DNA from 3 places in the Arthrobacter sp. PvP023 genome. Region 1 is predicted to be linked to each of the others. Evidence: riboswitches for the same ligand, from Rfam matches in the RefSeq annotation. Region 1 holds a riboswitch; each other region holds the start of a gene.
The links. A riboswitch is a leader RNA that binds a small molecule or an ion and turns the genes downstream of it on or off. The one in region 1 is predicted to bind cyclic di-AMP.
Positions count from the first base shown of each region.

Region 2: it holds a riboswitch for cyclic di-AMP, as region 1 does, so the genes downstream of both, JOE31_RS11120 (NlpC/P60 family protein) here and JOE31_RS19510 (hypothetical protein) in region 1, are expected to answer to the same signal.
Region 3: it holds a riboswitch for cyclic di-AMP, as region 1 does, so the genes downstream of both, JOE31_RS18790 (C40 family peptidase) here and JOE31_RS19510 (hypothetical protein) in region 1, are expected to answer to the same signal.

Region 1 covers NZ_JAFIBI010000001.1:4,310,169-4,315,799, reverse strand. The annotation lists gene JOE31_RS19530 (HAD-IA family hydrolase) at 1-118, shown strand, start outside; gene JOE31_RS19525 (STAS/SEC14 domain-containing protein) at 185-553, shown strand; gene JOE31_RS19520 (dolichyl-phosphate beta-glucosyltransferase) at 577-1,503, opposite strand; gene JOE31_RS19515 (hypothetical protein) at 1,643-2,197, opposite strand; gene JOE31_RS19510 (hypothetical protein) at 2,348-3,124, opposite strand; cyclic di-AMP (ydaO/yuaA leader) riboswitch at 3,124-3,308, opposite strand; gene JOE31_RS19505 (HAMP domain-containing sensor histidine kinase) at 3,448-4,980, opposite strand; gene JOE31_RS19500 (response regulator transcription factor) at 4,984-5,631, opposite strand, start outside.
Region 2 covers NZ_JAFIBI010000001.1:2,406,640-2,412,270, reverse strand. The annotation lists gene JOE31_RS11140 (DUF5129 domain-containing protein) at 92-1,537, shown strand; gene JOE31_RS11135 (cupin domain-containing protein) at 1,708-2,085, shown strand; gene JOE31_RS11130 (DUF1918 domain-containing protein) at 2,154-2,345, opposite strand; gene JOE31_RS11125 (hypothetical protein) at 2,536-3,123, shown strand; gene JOE31_RS11120 (NlpC/P60 family protein) at 3,240-4,004, opposite strand; cyclic di-AMP (ydaO/yuaA leader) riboswitch at 4,008-4,202, opposite strand; gene JOE31_RS11115 (polysaccharide deacetylase family protein) at 4,432-5,631, shown strand, end outside.
Region 3 covers NZ_JAFIBI010000001.1:4,149,312-4,154,942, forward strand. The annotation lists gene JOE31_RS18780 (HNH endonuclease) at 43-543, opposite strand; gene JOE31_RS18785 (NlpC/P60 family protein) at 769-1,533, opposite strand; gene JOE31_RS18790 (C40 family peptidase) at 1,673-2,257, opposite strand; cyclic di-AMP (ydaO/yuaA leader) riboswitch at 2,418-2,611, opposite strand; gene JOE31_RS18795 (M23 family metallopeptidase) at 2,725-3,546, opposite strand; cyclic di-AMP (ydaO/yuaA leader) riboswitch at 3,550-3,793, opposite strand; gene JOE31_RS18800 (metal-dependent transcriptional regulator) at 3,904-4,599, opposite strand; gene serC (phosphoserine transaminase) at 4,979-5,631, shown strand, end outside.

The DNA of each region.
Region 1 (5,631 bases):
CGGGCCCAACACCGGTCCGCTGCCGGACGGCGTTATGCACATTGCCGACTACTCCGCTGTGTCCGTCACAACGGACGTGGACGACGCCGGCATCAGGACGATTTCCTTCCGGTTCTGACCCCCAGCCCGGTTCCCGGTCCAGTAGTGTCGTTCGGGACGGCTGACTCTATCTCGGGGGGATAGGATGACCGAGATTCCGATTGACGGTGCCAGGGGCACTGTCGAGCTGCGCAACGGCGTCTTGCATGTGCGTTGGATTCCAGGCCTGGCCATTTGCGAAGAAGCCGCGGTGGCCGTGATGTCCGCGGTCAATGAGCTGAGCCGCGGGCGTCCGTTTCCGATGCTGGTGGACATGGCTGCGACGGAGTCCATGAGCCGCGGCGCCCGGCGCGTTTTTGCCCGTCCCAGCACGGTGGCCAGGGTGGCGCTCCTAGGGGCGTCCCCGGTGGACCGGGCATTGGCCAATTTCTTCCTCAGCATTCATTCTCCTGCCGCTCCGACGCGGTATTTCACCTGCCCGGAGGAAGCCATGGGGTGGCTCCCGGCACTTTAACCGTCATCGCGGCGGTTTAACCGTCATCGCGGCGGTGGAACACCCGGCGCGAGTTGGGCCCGCAGTTCCGGAACCGGAATACGGCCGGCCGCCAGGTCGCGGCTGAGGCGGACCATGCCGCGAAGATCGGCGAGCGCGGTCTGGAAAAGGTCCACACCGGCGTCGCCACCGTCGGTCCAGTCCACCGGGACCTCGTGTACGCGGAGTCCGCATCTTTCGGCCAGGACCAGCAGTTCGGTGTCAAAGAACCATGCGGTGTCAGCCGTATGCGGCAGGATGTGCCGGGCAACATCTGCGCGGATAGCCTTGAAGCCGCACTGCGCGTCGCTGAAACGCGCACCCATCAGCGCATGCAGCAGAACGTTGTACCCGCGGGAGATGAACCCCCGCCACGGTCCGCGGACAACGCGGGAAGTTCGTGCCAGCCGCGATCCGATCGCCAGGTCCGAGTGCCCGGAAAGAAGCGGGGCGACCAAGGGGGCGAGCGCAGCGAGGTCGCTGGAAAGACTCACGTCCATGTAGGCCAGCACGGGTGACGGCGAGGCCAGCCACACGGTGCGGAGCGCGTTGCCGCGGCCTTTGGAGGTGAGCCGGACCACGGTGACCTCGCGTAGTTCCCGGGCCACACGCTCGGCGGTCTTGAGCGTGCCGTCGGTGCTGGAATTGTCCGCCACCGTAATCCGGAACGGGTAGGGAAACGTATCGGCCAGGTACAAGTGGAGCTGCCGCAGGGATTGCTCCAGACCCTGTTCCTCGTTATAGACCGGGATGACTACATCCAGCACCGGCGCAGCGGTTCCTGTGGTGCCGGTCATGTGCGTATCAACGGGCGCCCGACGGACGCGACCCTGCCGGGGGAACGTCGGGGCGGGAGGACCCGGCCGGGCGTCGACGGCGGCCCGCGGTTGCGGGTGCAGCAGGGTTCCCGTGGCCAGGTCTGTGGGCGTCATGGTTCAACTATGGCGCCGCAGCATATGAAGGATTTAGGCCAAAGCTGTGCAGCTGCTGTGGGCTCTGTCAGGACCGGAACAGGAACGGAAGCGGCAGCGGTGCTCCCGCCGTCATTGGTGGGAGCACCGCAGCCGCGGTTTATGCGTCAGGGGCGAGTAGCGAACAGATGTTCGTGGCAGTGCCGGATCCTGAGAATCTCCGCAATTCGTTGCCTTTGGAATCCACAGAGAAGTTGACATTACCCCGTGTGAGGAATAGCCCGTCAGGAGACGGGAGCTGAAGGAGGCTATTGCCCGTAGCCTTCACCTCGACCACGTTCTCGCTCGGGAACGAAAAGAAAAGGACGCCCGTGATGACGTAACTGGCGGTCTTTCCGTCTGGCCCCGTCAGCGTTATCTTCAGCCTCGGGGAAGTGCTGATGATGTCCCCGGAGGGAGTCGTGATGTTCTTGGCCTTGCCGGTGACTTCACCGGTGACAGGAAATCCACAGCTCGTGAAGGTGGCGGGTCCGTCCACGGTGATCGGCGGGCCCGAAGGGGCGGCGGCGGCCGGAGCGGCGGCTGCGAAGATTGAGGCCAGGACGGCCGTCGGAACTAACCATTTTTTCATTGTTGTGCTCCCTGCATCTTGATGACGGCGCTGGGCCGGCAGCCGCTGGGAAGACGATTGAAAGCGGCGGCGACCCAGAGTCACTCCTCGACCTTGTGAAAACCTTGTGGCTCCGTAACGGAGAGAAGGTCCCGTCCAACAAGAAGCACCACGCCAATACGGCCGGAGGCCCCGAACCCAAGCATGGATTCGGGGCCTCCGGTGTTGCGAGCCAAGATGGCTTCGTGTGCCGGTTTAGTACCAGTTGTTGGCGTAGTGGAAGTCCAGGGCGCCGCAAGGGGAGCCGTACCGTTCCTTTACGTAATTCAGGCCCCAGTTGATCTGGGTGCGGAAGTTGGTCAGATAGTCGGACCCGGCGCTGGCCATCTTTTCCGCCGGCAGCGACTGGACGATGCCGTACGCGCCACTGCTGGCGTTCGTGGCAGTGGTCTTCCAATCCGATTCCTTGGTCCAGAGCGTGGTGAGGCACTGCATCTGGTCAGCCGCCCAGCCGTACGTTCCGAGCTGCGAGGCGGCATACGCCTGGGCAGCTGCGGGATCGTCAACAGCTACGGGCGGTGCCGGGGCCGGAGCCGGTTCGGGGGCCGCGGCAGGTGCAGGAGCGGCGGCGGCCGCAGGCGCTTCCGGTGCCTTCTCCTCCGACGGCTTCTCCCCGGAGGACTGCGCGTTCACGCTGACAGAGGACGGAGCGGGCATGGCGGAAACGAGGATTTTTTCGAACGCGAGCTTCGATTCGGCGTCGGCAGTGGTTGCGGCACTTCCCGCGCCCGTTGCCGATGTTGCGGGGGCGGCGGGTTCGGAAGCCTGGCCGGCGGCGCCGACGCCAATCAGCACCGCGCAGGCGGTGGTTACTACTGCGGCCCGGCGGCCGGAGCCCTGCAGGCTGGCCGCGAACCGGGACAACGGGGACGTCTTGGCGGCTGGTTCGGCGCGGTGGCGTGAGCGGTGCGCAGGCGCTGCGGACGTGCGGGAAGCGGGCTCAGGACGTACTTCTGGCGTGGATTTAGTCATGGTTGCCTCTCGATGCCGGCGGAGTTAGCTGTCGGGTTCGGATGAGGTCATCCGGCCGCACGGAACTTCACGTGTCGGCTTCACCCCAAGGGCGGCAATGCAGAATGCCCGGAGACCTGGGTCCCCCGCCTCTGCCTGATCATGAGGAAACCCGGGTAGCGGCAGAGTTTGGCGTCCATCCGGATATGCGGCCGGAACGGTGGCCGCACTCCAAAAACGGTACAGGAATCTTGCGATTAAGTCACATTTCGGTAACGAGGATCACGACGGCGGCGCGTTGGCTTGCGTAACTGCCTGCACTGCAGGCCGGGCTTCCGGTGCGGCTACGCTTCCGGTGCTTCTCCCGGGAGGCGCAGCGCAAACTCTGTGCGTCCCGGGCGGGAAGTGACCTCGACGGTTCCACCATGCGCCTCCACAATCGACTGCACGATCGACAGCCCCAGCCCGCTCGTGCCCTCGGCAGCCGCAGCGCCCGCGCCGCCGGAACCCGACGCGGAACCTGCAGGACTGGTTCGCGCGGCGTCAGCCCGGGCAAAGCGGGCGAAAACCCGGTCCACAAATTCCGGCGGGATCCCGGCACCGTTGTCCGTTACGGTCACCACAGCGCTGCCGTCGGCCGACCGCATCACTCCGGTGACCACGGTGGTGCCCGGTTCCGTGTGCTTGCGGGCATTGGAGAGCAGGTTGGCCATCACCTGGTGCAGCTGCTTGGCATCCCCGCGGACCACCACGGGCTCTTCCGGGAGCTCCAGCTGCCAGATGCGGTCCGGTGCCATGACCTTCTCGTCGCTGACGGTTTCCACCGCAAGCTGCGTCAGGTCCACATCGCTGATCTTGAGCGGCTGGCCTTCGTCCAACCTGGCCAACAGCAGGAGGTCCTCCACCAGGGTGGTCATCCGTTCGGACTGGCTCTGCACCCTGGCCAGCGATTTCTGGCCGTCCGGGGTGAAGTCCTCGGTCATCCGCATGAGTTCCGTGTAGCCGCGGATAGCGGTGAGCGGCGTGCGCAGCTCGTGCGAGGCATCGGCCACGAACTGGCGCACCTTGGTTTCGCTCTGTTGCCGGGCCTCAAGCGCCTTGGAGACGTTATCCAGCATGAGGTTGAGGGCGTGCCCCACACTGCCCACTTCGGTTCCGGGATGCGCGTTCGACGGCGGCACGCGGACTGCGAGGGCCACCTCGCCGGCGTCGAGCGGCAGTTTCGAAACCTGCGTGGCGACCTCGGACAGTTGCTCGAGGGGTTTCATGGTGCGTCGGATCAGCACCGTTCCGGCAAGGCCGATCAGTACCAGGCCGCCCATCGACACGATCACCATCGTCCATACCAAGGAGTTGAGCGTGTTCTGTTTCTCGTTGAGGGGGAGCCCGGTGACAATCACGTCCCCGTATGGCGCCGCCACCGCCACCAGGCGGTAGGAGCCGGTGGACAGTGCCCGATCGACGGGCGTTCCGTCGTGCTGGAGTGCCAAAAGAACCTGGTTATCCTCGGGGGAGAGGGACGCCACGGTGGCGTCTTTGGCGAGGAACCCGGCGCTGCTGACATTCCCGTCATCTATGCGCGCGATGAGCGTCCCGACACCTTGGCCCGGGCCTTCGAACCCGTCCTGCCTGCCGGACGGGTTGCTGGGGCGTGGCCGTCCCGCCTCGTTCGATAGCCGTGAGGCCTGCCCCAGTCGTTCATCAAGCTGCCTGGTCAGGAAGGAATCCATGGAGGCATAGCTGAACAGGCCGATCGCGCCGCAGATCGCCACAAGGAGTGCCATGGCCACGAGTACCAGCCGGGTGCGGAGGTGCCAGGTCGAAGGATCAAGCCAGCGGCGGCGGTCTTTGCGGGTTTCGCCGGAGAGTGTGGGCACCGCTCAATCCGCCGGTTTGATGACGTAGCCCGCGCCGCGGACAGTGTGGATCATGGGCGGGTGCGTGGCATCCACCTTCTTGCGCAGGTAGGAAATGTAGAGTTCCACGATGTTGGCCTGGCCGCCGAAGTCGTAGTCCCATACGCGGTCCAGGATCTGGGCCTTGCTGACCACCCGCTTGGGGTTCTCCATGAGGTAGCGGAGGAGCTCGAACTGGGTGGCGGTCAGCTGCAGTTCCTCCCCGGCCCGGGTCACTTCGCGCGTGTCAATGTTGAGGACGAGGTCGCCCACCACCAGTTCCGCGGTGTCCATGGCGGCCACTCCGGAGCGCTGGACCAGCCGGTGCAGGCGAAGGAGCACCTCTTCCATGCTGAAGGGCTTGGTGACGTAGTCGTCGCCGCCGGCCGCCAGGCCGAGGATGCGGTCCTGGACGGCGTCCTTGGCCGTCAGGAAGAGGGCAGGCACCTCCGGCGCGAAGGCGCGGATCCTGGTGAGCAGCTCAACGCCGTCGAACCCCGGGAGCATCACGTCCAGCACCAGCACGTCCGGGCGGAACTCCTTGGCAAGTTTTACGGCTTCCGGGCCGTCTCCGGCGACGGCAACGGACCAGCCTGCCATCCGCAGGCCCATGCTCATGAGCTCGGAGAGGCT
Region 2 (5,631 bases), 1.9 Mb from region 1:
CCCACACCCTAGCTACGGTACTTTCGGCCCTATCAGCGGTGGCTGGCATGAACGAGGCTGAAGACAATCGTTGCCTCATGGGAAAGGAATCATGCGGAGAGCACTGGCTGCCGTGTTGCTTGTATTGCTCGGCCTGCTCTGCGGTTCAGCCGCCGCCCTCGCGGAGCCGCCGGTGGAGATTGTGGTGGAAGACGGTGCCGGAGTCCTGGACCGCACCCGGCTGATCCCGGCGGTGGAAGCCATCGACTTCTACGAACCAACCCGGGTTGCCGTATTCACGTACCGGGGCTCGGCGGATGCCAACCTCAATGAAGAAGTCCTCCGCTTCGCCCGGGCCGAACATCCGGAATGGATCAGCGGGGACGGCCAGAAGTGGGCGGACGGTCTGTTCATTTTCGCCGTGGACCCGGTGGGACGCCATGTGGGCACCTACATGGGCGAGGACCGTAAAGTCTCCCTGGAACAGCGCGAGAACATCCAGGACGCCTCAAAGGATTTGCTTCGGGATGCCCAATGGACGGACGGAACCATCGCCGGCATCCGGCGCGGGGCGGAGCTGATCAACCAGCCCTGGTACCGGTCCACGGCATTTCTGGTGACGGCATGGAGCTCTGTGGCCGCGGCTGTCCTCGGTGCCGCGGCATGGTTGATTGTGCGCTGGCGGACCAGGGCGGACAGCCGCAAGGAGCTCGCCCGCGGGGACGCCAGCTACTCCAACGTCAGCATGGATCTGCAGGTCACCGAGCTGAACGCCGGCACCATTCCGGAGTCCTCGCGGTACGGCAGCACCGTCCTGGAGAAGCACCGCACGTTCCTGGCCAGGTACAAAACCGCCACCGAGCTGGCCAACCGGGCGCACGCGCTGACTCCACGGGCCATGAGCCGGCGGCCGAACCTCAAGCTGGTGCGGGATTTTGCCGACGCTTCCGCTGAACTGGATGCCCTGGATGACGTCATTGCGGACACCAACGCATTGCTCAACCGCGGATCAGCGTGGGCTTCCGCGTGGGACCGGCAACTCGCACCATTCCGCAGTGACCTGGCAGCCCTGGAACAAATGCTCAGCAAGCGGCACGCCGCGGGGGACTCGGCGACCGCAGCGGCGCTGCGGTCCTTCCGCGACGAGAGCCACCGGGAGATCGAACGGTGGTCGGCCGAACTCGCCGAGGGCACCATCAGCCCGGAAACGGCCCTGGACCGGCTGCGGGATGCCCGGACGCACCTGACTGAGCTCCTGAAAAGCCACGCAGACACAATAATCGCAGGCTTCGCCAAGACCGACCGGGAAGCCAGGCTGATGCGCGAGGAAATGGAGAGCTCCCAGGCCGGTACCAAGGTCAAGCACGGCCGTACCTACGAGCCCAGCATCCTTGGCACGGTCTATCCGTCGTACTACTTCTTCTCAGTCCCCGCCTTCAACACGGGGTTCAGCACCGGCGTGGGCAGCGTCAGCACAGCCCGCGGCGGGGGCAGCACCACCGGCTACGGCGGCAGCGGAGGCAGTTTTTCCGGGTCCGGGAGTTCGTCCAGTTTCTAGGCGCCGACGGGTCTCGACAAGGATCCCGGATCGGAGGAAGCTGAGCATCGTATAGCGATCACTTCATCGGTTCGCCGCATCGATCCAGACCAGGCAGACCGACTCCGCTGTCCGGTCGCGCTAGCGGGACCGGACAGCCCCATCCGCAACTCCGATTGATGGAGAGAGCCATGACCACAAATGTTGTCGCTCAGCTGGCAGTAAAGTCGCACAATTCTCCGGACGAAAAGCGCCGCCCTGACAAGACGGAAGTGGATCTTGTATCCGTCGACGCCTACACCATCGGAAGATTTACCTTTGAACCCGGCTGGCGTTGGTCCGAATGCATCAAGCCCGTCGCTCAGACCGATTCATGCCAGCTCAGCCACGTTGGTTTCTGCGTTTCCGGCAAACTCACGGTCAAGACCTCTGACGGCAGCCAGATCACCATCGCCGCTGACGACTCCTACAGCATCCCGCCAGGGCATGATGCATGGGTTGAGGGAGACGAGCCCTTTACGGGCATCGAGTTCGTCAGCGCCGCAGTGTTCGCCAGGGCACCCGAATAGCAGACAGGCGGCGTCTGGCGCCCAGGCAGCGAACCAGCCCAGCGGCTTCACAGTTCACAGCGGCTTCGCTACTGCGGGTGGATCCTGTCAATAACGAAATCCCCGCCGGGAATGACCGTGGTTTCATGGCCGTCGTCGAAACGCACCACGTAGGGCGGCGCTCCGTCAGCGCCATGGACCTCAATGATCTGGCCGTGCCGCTCCGCCGATCCGACCGTCTTGCCCCGGATAGTGATCCGGTCTCCCTGGGTTGCCTTCATGGCAATCACCTCCAAAGACCAGAGTACGAGTGTCGGGGCATGGATAACAGGGCCGTTCCGCACTGGCAGGCCGGGGTATCGGCCGGGCTTCCATGCGGCACCACCCGGGATCTGGCGCTGGTGGCCGCCTGGCAGGAGTATTGGGATACAACGGATCTTGACCCTGGCACCGGACCGAGGGGGAACGGCTATGGCGGAGGAGAAACCCACCAGCTGGTGGGCTACGCTGCCCGGTCTGCTGACCGCCGCTGCAGCGGTGATCACCGCTGTGACGGGGCTGCTGCTTGGCCTGGGGCAGCTTGGGGTGTTCGACGCCGGCAAGCCCGCCGCTTCAACGGCGGGCTCCTCCGCCACCGGCGCCTCCGCACAGCCGGACGGCACTGTCCCGCCGTCGGGTGCCGGGTCCGGCGGCGGTAACAGCCCGGAGTGGGCGGTAGCCCTGCCGGCCGAGCACCGCTACAGGGCTGCCGACGTCGAATATGAAATTCTTGGTGCCCGTGCGCGCCCTGACGTGTCCGGCAAGATCGCGTTGACGTTCACGCTCAGATGCACCAACCACGGCAGGTATGACATCAACTTCTGGGACTCAACGTTCAGGCTCGGCGCCGTCGGAGTCAGCCACTCCCCCGATTCCGGCCTGAACGAGCTGGTGGCTGGCGATTCAAGCAAAACGGGCGATGTCCGCTTCACTATCCCGGCGGACACCCGCGATGCCGTCCTGCGGATCAAGTTCGCACAGGGCGAGAGCACGGTTCCGGTCGCGATCTCCCCGCCCTGAAACCCCGGGCAGATGTGTGGCGACGGGGAAGGCCGGTGACCGGCTGCCCCCAAGGCAGCTGATCACCGGCCTGTCATCCGGTTTCCCGGCCCCTCGGGGAGAACGGGACCGGCAGGCTAGGCTCCGGCGCGGACGAAGGTCACGCCGCCGGTGGCCGTCAGCCAGGACAGCGGGTGGGTGACGGTGGCGTTGACACCGTTCATGCCGCCGCTGATCACCTGTCCGTCGCCGATGTAAATGCCCACGTGGCCGGACTGGACCACCATGTCGCCGGGCTGGGGTTCCGCCACCACTGAGCCGTAGTTCATGAACTGCATGGGTCCCAGGTCGCCGACGGGAATGCCGGCGGAGCCAAGTGCCTTTTCCACCATGGCGGTGCAGTCCTGGGTGATGCCCAGTTGCGCGTAGGCGGCAGAAACCATGGCGGCGTTGACACCGCCGGCCGCCGGGGCAGGAGCCGGAGCCGGCGCAGCTGCCTGGACCTGGACGGAAACGGCAGGAGCCGCCGGCGCCGCAACCGGTGCCGGCGCTGCAGCCGGGGCCACCGCTTCTGCCGGGGCGGGCTCGCCAACCGGCACTTCCACTGGAGCGGGGGTGGTGCTGACGTCCGGCCGCTCGAAACTGATCCTGACGTGGGAGTCCGCGCTGAGCGGGGCACCCACCTGGGCCTTGGCGTCGAGGCCGGATGCCGGTGCCGAATCGCGTTCCGCGGGAGCCTCGGCGGCCTGCGCAGCCATCCCGCTGGACAGGACCAGGCCAGAAGCCGCCGCAATCGCCGCGGCCTGGCGGCCAACCTTGCTTCTGCCGCGGGCCGTTGTGACGCCGGAGCGTCCTGCGGGCGCGGTTGACGGATGGTGAGCGGGCAGTTTGCGTGAAGACATGAAGTAACCTCTCCCGATGCCTGCGAGGTTAGCTGTCGGATTCGGATGGGAGACACCCGGCCGCAGTTGCCATCCGCTCAGCGGACGGCTTGCGGCTTCACCCCGAAGACCTGCACAACAATCCTGCAGGCCAAAAGTGGTTTCCCCGTCCCTGCCGGATGGTTTCGATCGGATCCCGGGCCGCGGCAGGGTTAGGCAATCCGCCCGGGAGTGCCCGTATCGGAGATAACCGGCACTGTCCCACCGTACGCGCGCCCCTCGGCCGATGTCACATTCGGATAACGCACTGCCGAACCAAGCGCGGAATGCAGGTAGCTGCGGTGTACTCGGGTACTGCGTTAATCAAAGTCGAGTGTTTTGCCTTGACGCCACGAGGCGTAGTCTACGTGCATGTTCTTGCGGGGGGACTCACACGCTTGGAGGCATCATGCGTTGGTCCAATCAGCCTGTCCGCAAGCCCGCGCGTCACGTGGCGGATCCCCCTGAACCTTTGGCCGGAGGCCCGCACGGCAGGCGCTGGGTTGCAATCCTGGGTGCGCTGCTGCTTGCTGTCAGCACAGTGGCGGGCGTGGCCGGCACTTCGAAGGCCGCGGGGCCGACCATCGTCAGCCTGACGTTCGACGACGGACTCGGCAGCCAGTTGGCCGCAGCGCAGGAGCTGAAAGCCCACGGCCTGGTAGGAACTTTCTTCATCACCACGTCCTTTGTGGGCCAGTCCGGGTTCCTCACCCAGGCAAACCTGAACACTCTCGTGGCCGATGGCAACGAGATCGGCGGCCACAGCGTGACCCACCCGGACATGACAACGCTCAGCGCAGCGGCCGCCAGTGCGGAGGCCTGCAACAGCAAGTCCACCCTCGAAGGCTGGGGCTTCACCGTCCGTAACTTCGCCTACCCCTTCGCGGCGGAGAACGCCACTGCCCAATCAGCGGTCCGCGGCTGCGGCTACGCCAGTTCCCGGGGCCTCGGTGACATTCGATCTCCGGCCAGCTGCGCCGGCTGCCCTGTTGCCGAGACCCTGCCGCCGGCTAACCCCATGGTCACCCAGGCACCGGACCAGGTGGACAGCACGTGGACCATGGCAACTCTTCAGGCTGCCGTCACCAACGCCGAGTCAACAGGCGGCTGGCTGCAGCTGACCTTCCACGAAATTGCCACCGGAACTGATCCGACGTTGTCCATCAGCCCCGCACTGTTCAAAGAGTTCGTCACGTGGCTGGCTGCGCGGACAGCAAACGGTACGACGTCGGTCCGTACAGTGGCGCAGGCGCTGGGCCAGTCCCCTGTGGCGTCACCGCCTCCGTCACCTTCGCCGTCACCGTCACCATCACCGACGCCCACTCCTTCAGCCGGGCCGGCCGTTAGAGGCGCCATTGGGGCGCTCTGGGTGGCGCAAGGCGCGGGAAACGGACCGCTCGGTTCCCCGGTCACGAATGAAGTCTCAGGACTCCGAAACGGAGGCGTTTACCAGAGTTTCCAAGGCGGCCAGGTCCATTGGTCGCCGACTACCGGAGCGCACAGCACCAGGGGTGGAATTGGCACGGTCTGGGCTGGGCAGGGATGGGAGAACGGTAAACTCGGCTACCCTCTTTCGAGCGAAATCCCGGGGCTAAAGGGCGGCGGCGTT
Region 3 (5,631 bases), 160 kb from region 1:
CCAGCCTAGCCATTGAGACGGGTCCTGCGCAGGATCGACGCCTCAGGCGGCGGATTCAGGCAGAAGGAAAGGGTCCCACGCAGGGGTGGGCTTTTCCAGCTCCTTGATCTGCCAGATGGTGCCGTGCGGAGGCGCGGGCACAAACCTGAGCTTCCAGCCCATCTCGGCAGGCGTGTGGTCGCCCTTCACGTTATTGCATCGAAGGCAGGCGGCCACAAGGTTTTCCCAGGAGTCCGCACCACCCCTCGATTTCGGATGGACGTGGTCAATGGTGTGTGCTGCCTTACCGCAATAGGCGCAGCGGTGTGCGTCACGGCGCAAAACGCCCCGGCGGCTCACCGCGGTGGTTGTGTTGTACCGCGGCCGGATGTAACGGTTCAGGAGAATCACGGACGGACGGCCCAGGATCTCCTGCGGCCCGACGACAGGATCGTCGCCCTCGGCCACTACGCTAGCTTTTCCGGTCAGCACAAGAACCAGCGCCCGGCGGAAGGTTACAACCGCCAGCGGTTCATATCCAGCATTAAGAACGAGAGTGCGCATGCACATACCTCTTCACGGCCGCGCCCGTCAGGGGCTCGAGGGCCGGCTGCCCTCTGCTTGTCCGGGCGCTATGGATCGACAACACAAGAGTAAACACTCAAGTGGCCGATCACCGAATCGGGTCCTTACCATACACTCCGTGTCGGCAAAAATTCACCTGCCGGAAACGCAGAAGAACCCCCGCCCGGAGGCAGGGGTTCTTCCGGCAAACGTTAGCTGGAGGCTTTAGCCGCCAACGCGGATGAAGACCGGGCCGGAGCCGACGTTGACGCTGAACAGGGAAGTGGTTCCGCCGTTCCAGCCACCGTGCACGGCCTGGCCGTTGCCGACGTATACAGCGATGTGGGCCATGCCCATGCCGCCGTTCTCGTAGTATGCGAGGTCGCCTGGCTGTGCCTCGGCTGCACTCACGGTACGGCCCAGGGAAAGGTAACCGGCCGGCCAGCCGTGGTAGTTGATGCCTACGGCCGCAAGCGCGTTGGTGGCAAGGGCGGTGCAGTCCTGGGCAACGCCGAGCTGGGCGTACGCCGCAGCTGCGATCGAAGCGCCGTTTCCGCTGGCAGCGGCGGGGGCCGCAGGGGCAGCCGGAGCCGCCGGGGCGGACACAGTCTCTGCAACGGCAGCCGGAGCGGCCGCGGGAGCAGCTTCCTGAACTTCAACAACCGGCTTGGGAGCCTCAACGACCGGAGCCGGGGAGGTGGAAACAGCCGGCTTCTCGAAGGAGATGGCGATGCTGGATGCAGCCGAGATGTTGGCCGGAGCGGAAGACTGGACTTCCAGGGTGGAAGCAGAGGTTGCTTCGCGCTGAACATTGGTGTCGGCAGCGTTGGCTGCGATACCGCTCGTCAGGACCAGACCGGAGGCAGCAGCGATAACCGCAGCCTGACGGCCCATGCCACCGGCGTTGTCGCCGACGGCCTTGGCAATGACAGCAAGCGAGTTGGTCTTTGTAACCTCGGCGCGATGCCGTGCGATGGCACGAGTAGTCATTAGTTCTCTCTTTCGTTTTCCTCAGACTGCATGGCAGGCCGCGGTTTTTGGACGCTCCGGCATCTTGGGGGTAAGCCGGAACGGCCCGAACAGGGTTTTTAGCGAAGAACGCGCACTTCAGCGATGGGAAGCGCGTGTGTTAGCGAAGCGTGTAGAACGCAGAGGTGCCCGTGGCGGACACAGCGTGCAGGAGAGTGCCCTGCGAGGGGTTGAGCGCGCTGATCATCATGCCGTTGCCGACGTAGATGCCAACGTGGGCGCCGCCGTTTTGCATGACAAGATCGCCCGGCGCCGGGGTGGCGGTAGGCGTCATGGCTGTCCATGCGTTGGTGCGGGGGATGCTGATGCCGGCCTGTGCGTATACCCACTGCGTGAAGCCTGAGCAGTCCCAGCCGCTGGGAGTGGTACCGCCCCAGACGTAAGGGCTGCCGATACCGGTGTAAGCGATGGCAGCGAGGCCCGATGCTGCTGCGGAAGATGCGGCGTCAGCAAGCTTGCTTGCCTTGGCCTCTCCGTCAGCCTCAGTGGAGGTCTCGCTGGCGTCCGTACCGGTGGACTGTGCCCGAACGGTTTCAACCTTGGGCGCTGCCTTCGTGGTCACTGCCGGACGCTCGAAGGAAACAGTCGCTGTGGGTTCTGCAGTTACGGTCAGCTGGGCCGACTGTGAGCCGGACTCCGTCGAAGCGGAAACGCCCAGGTTGGTATCGGCGGCATTTGCCGGCATCCCAACACTGAGGATCAGTCCGGAAGCAGCTGCGATAACAGCCGCCTGGCGACCTACGGTCCCGGCGTTGGCAGTAACAGCCCTGGACACGGAGTTTAACGGGTTCGTACGAACCGTTTGCGCGCGGTGGCGCGCAGAATTGTGACGTGTAGACACGAAGGTAGCCTCTCCCAATGCCTACGAGGTGAGCTGTCGGATTCGGATGGGAGTCACCCGGCCGCTCGGCTTCCTGGGAAGCGTTGCGACTTAACCCCAAGGTCTTCTTGCGAAGACCAAAATTGGTTCCCCCGCCTCTGCCAGACGATGTAATGCGAACGGACCTTGAGCGGTGGCAGAGTTAGGCAATCCACTCAAGAGCGCCAACTTCGGAAAAGTTGGCGTGCTCTAAACGGTACAGGAATTCCGAACGAATGTCACATTCAGGTCACGACATGTCACAGGAATGCGAGAGCGGCCGATCGTTTGGATCAGAGCCAGCCGAGCGGGTCGACGACTTCGCCGTTGACCATCACTTCAAAGTGGAGGTGGCAGCCGGTGGAGGCGCCGGTGGTCCCGCTGAGCGCCACCACGTCGCCGCGGTTGACCTTCTGGCCAACCTGGACACTGGACGACGAGAGGTGGTTGTACGTGGTTTCCAGGCCGTTGCCGTGGTCAATCACCACACGGTTGCCACCGCCGTAGGGGTGCCAGCCGGAGAAGGTCACGGTTCCGCTGGCGGCGGCGAATACGCTTGTGCCGCACTGGGCCGCGTAGTCCTGGCCACGGTGGAACTCGCCGGCTCCGCCCGTGATCGGGCTAACCCGGAAACCGAAAGGTGATGCGGTGACCATCTGTTCCAGCGGCGCGCCCAGGCTGCCGGTGGATGCCGCGCGGGTGATGGTTCCGGCTGACTGCGCGCTCAGCAACTGCTTGAGCTTGCCGTCCGGATCCCCCTTGGTGGCTACGGCGGTCCGGTTGAAGTCGATCTTGGCGCTGGCGGCAGCGGAGACCTCCGGCTGCGCCGCGACTGATGCGGCGGCGGTGGATCCCGTGTCTGACGTGGAGACCATGGGGCCGGTTGACGGTACGGTCACGGTAAGGACCAGTCCGGTGGCGGCCAGCGCGATGCCCGCCTTCTGACCCACGCCGCTCGCCGAGGCGAAGTCCGTAACCTGGCTGAACAGGCTCCGGCGCCGGCGCGCATCACGGTGTGCGTCGCGCGGCCTGACCGTCATTACGGCTTCGGCCACGGGGTACTCCGAAGCGGGACCTGTCGCCCTGCGGCGGCCCCTGACGGTCTGCGTGGTCAAGAATTATCCTCTCTGGAAAGCCTGCGGAGTTAGCTGTCGGATTCGGGTCAGAGAGATCAAAGACCCGGTCCGCCAATGCAAGGCATCCGACACAGGGGTATCCCAAAGGAATCCTTCGTCGGAGGTGCTTTGCCGCTGACGGACTTCACCCCAAGGCCGTCTTTCAACGGCCGGTTGTGGTTCCCCCGCCTCTGCCAGGAGGTGATTCGTACCTTGATCCGCTGGCAGAGCTCGGCTTCGGATCAGGTAACGCTTTCGTATCGGCGCTAGTCCTCAACTATAGGTGATTAATCAGCACGGTAATAATTCCGTTATCTGCGTCTCAACGTGTTGTAGGTGGTCCTACGAGGTGCACGGTTAGCGGACCGTAACAAATACGTGGGCCGCAACTTCGGGCGGCAGTTCCAGGGCGCCTTCGATCTCGGGTACGCGCACCGAGATGTACTCCCCCACGCGCTCCAGGGCGAGGGACGCCCCCGGCCGGATGCCGCCTTCATCGAGCTGGACCAGCAGCTCCGGCTCAACCTGGATGGGCTCGGCCAGGCGGCTCACGGTAATGCGGGAGTCGGCCCCGTATCCGGCCATGGCGTCAAGAAGGTTCACCACTCCGTCGGTGAACGCGGGAGTGGGCTGTCCGCCAAGTGCCGCCAGGCCGGGAATGGGGTTGCCGTAAGGGGAAACCGTGGGATGGTCCAGGAGCTCGAAGATGCGCCGCTCAACCCGCTCGCTCATGACGTGTTCCCAGCGGCAGGCTTCGTCATGGACATACGCCCAGTCGAGGCCGATGACGTCGGCGAGGAGCCGCTCCGCAAGGCGGTGCTTGCGCATAACCTCGGTAGCCCGTTTCCGGCCTGTTTCGGTGAGCTCAAGGTGCCGGTCGCCCGAAACAACCACCAGTCCGTCGCGTTCCATCCGGCCGATGGTCTGCGAAACAGTGGGGCCGGAGTGGCGCAGCCGTTCGGCAATCCGCGCACGGAGAGCAACGATGTTCTCTTCCTCAAGCTCCAAGATTGTCCGAAGATACATCTCCGTGGTGTCGATCAGATCCGTCATCCAGCTCAGCTCCTCGAGCACAGTCCTTGCGTCAGTCCCACCGTACCGCGCGGAGGCGTTTCCCGTTGGCCGCGGCGAAGTGGACCTGCATCCACCGATCAGCCTTGGGGAACGGCCTCCCGGGATCAGTCCGGCCGGCATCGCGGCCCGCTATACGTCAGGGACCAGCTTAGCCTATTTTGAATTACTCCGGATAATTCGGCGCCGAGCTTCACAGGGACGTACCGCCTGCGCCTCAGGGATGTCTCAGTGACTGGACTATGACGGATACCGTTCCGTTCCCCACCGGCGCGTCAGGCAGAATATAGGGGATTCCCCCGGCAGGAACCCGTGCACTGCCAGGCCTCCCCCACGTCCACGCCGAAAAATTGGAGCCATTGTGAGCGACACCAGCATCACTATCCCCGCCAACCTCCTGCCCAAGGACGGACGGTTCGGCGCCGGGCCTTCAAAGGTCCGTCCCGAGCAGATCGAGGCCCTGTCTGCCGCCTCCGCCACGCTTCTTGGCACCTCGCACCGCCAGGCTCCGGTCAAGAACCTCGTAGGGTCCGTCCGCAACGGCCTGAGCGAGTTCTTCCGCGCCCCGGACGGCTACGAAGTCATCCTCGGAGTGGGCGGCTCCACCGCGTTCTGGGATGTCGCGGCGTTCGGGCTGGTGGACAGCAAGGCCCAGCACCTCTCCTTTGGGGAGTTCGGTTCCAAGTTCGCCTCCGCCACCAACAAGGCTCCGTTCCTGGACGCATCCTCCATCATCAAGGCCGAGCCCGGTACCCGGCCCGTAGCGCAGGCGGAAGCCGGCATTGACGTGTACGCCTGGCCCCAGAATGAGACCTCCACGGGTGTCGCTGCCCCGGTCACGCGGGTTGCCGGCGCGGATGAAGGATCGCTGGTCCTTATCGATGCCACCTCCGCTGCCGGCGGGCTGGACGTCGATGTGTCGGAAGCTGACGTGTACTACTTTGCGCCGCAGAAGAACTTCGCGTCCGACGGCGGCCTGTGGCTGGGCCTCTTCTCCCCCGCCGCCCTTGAGCG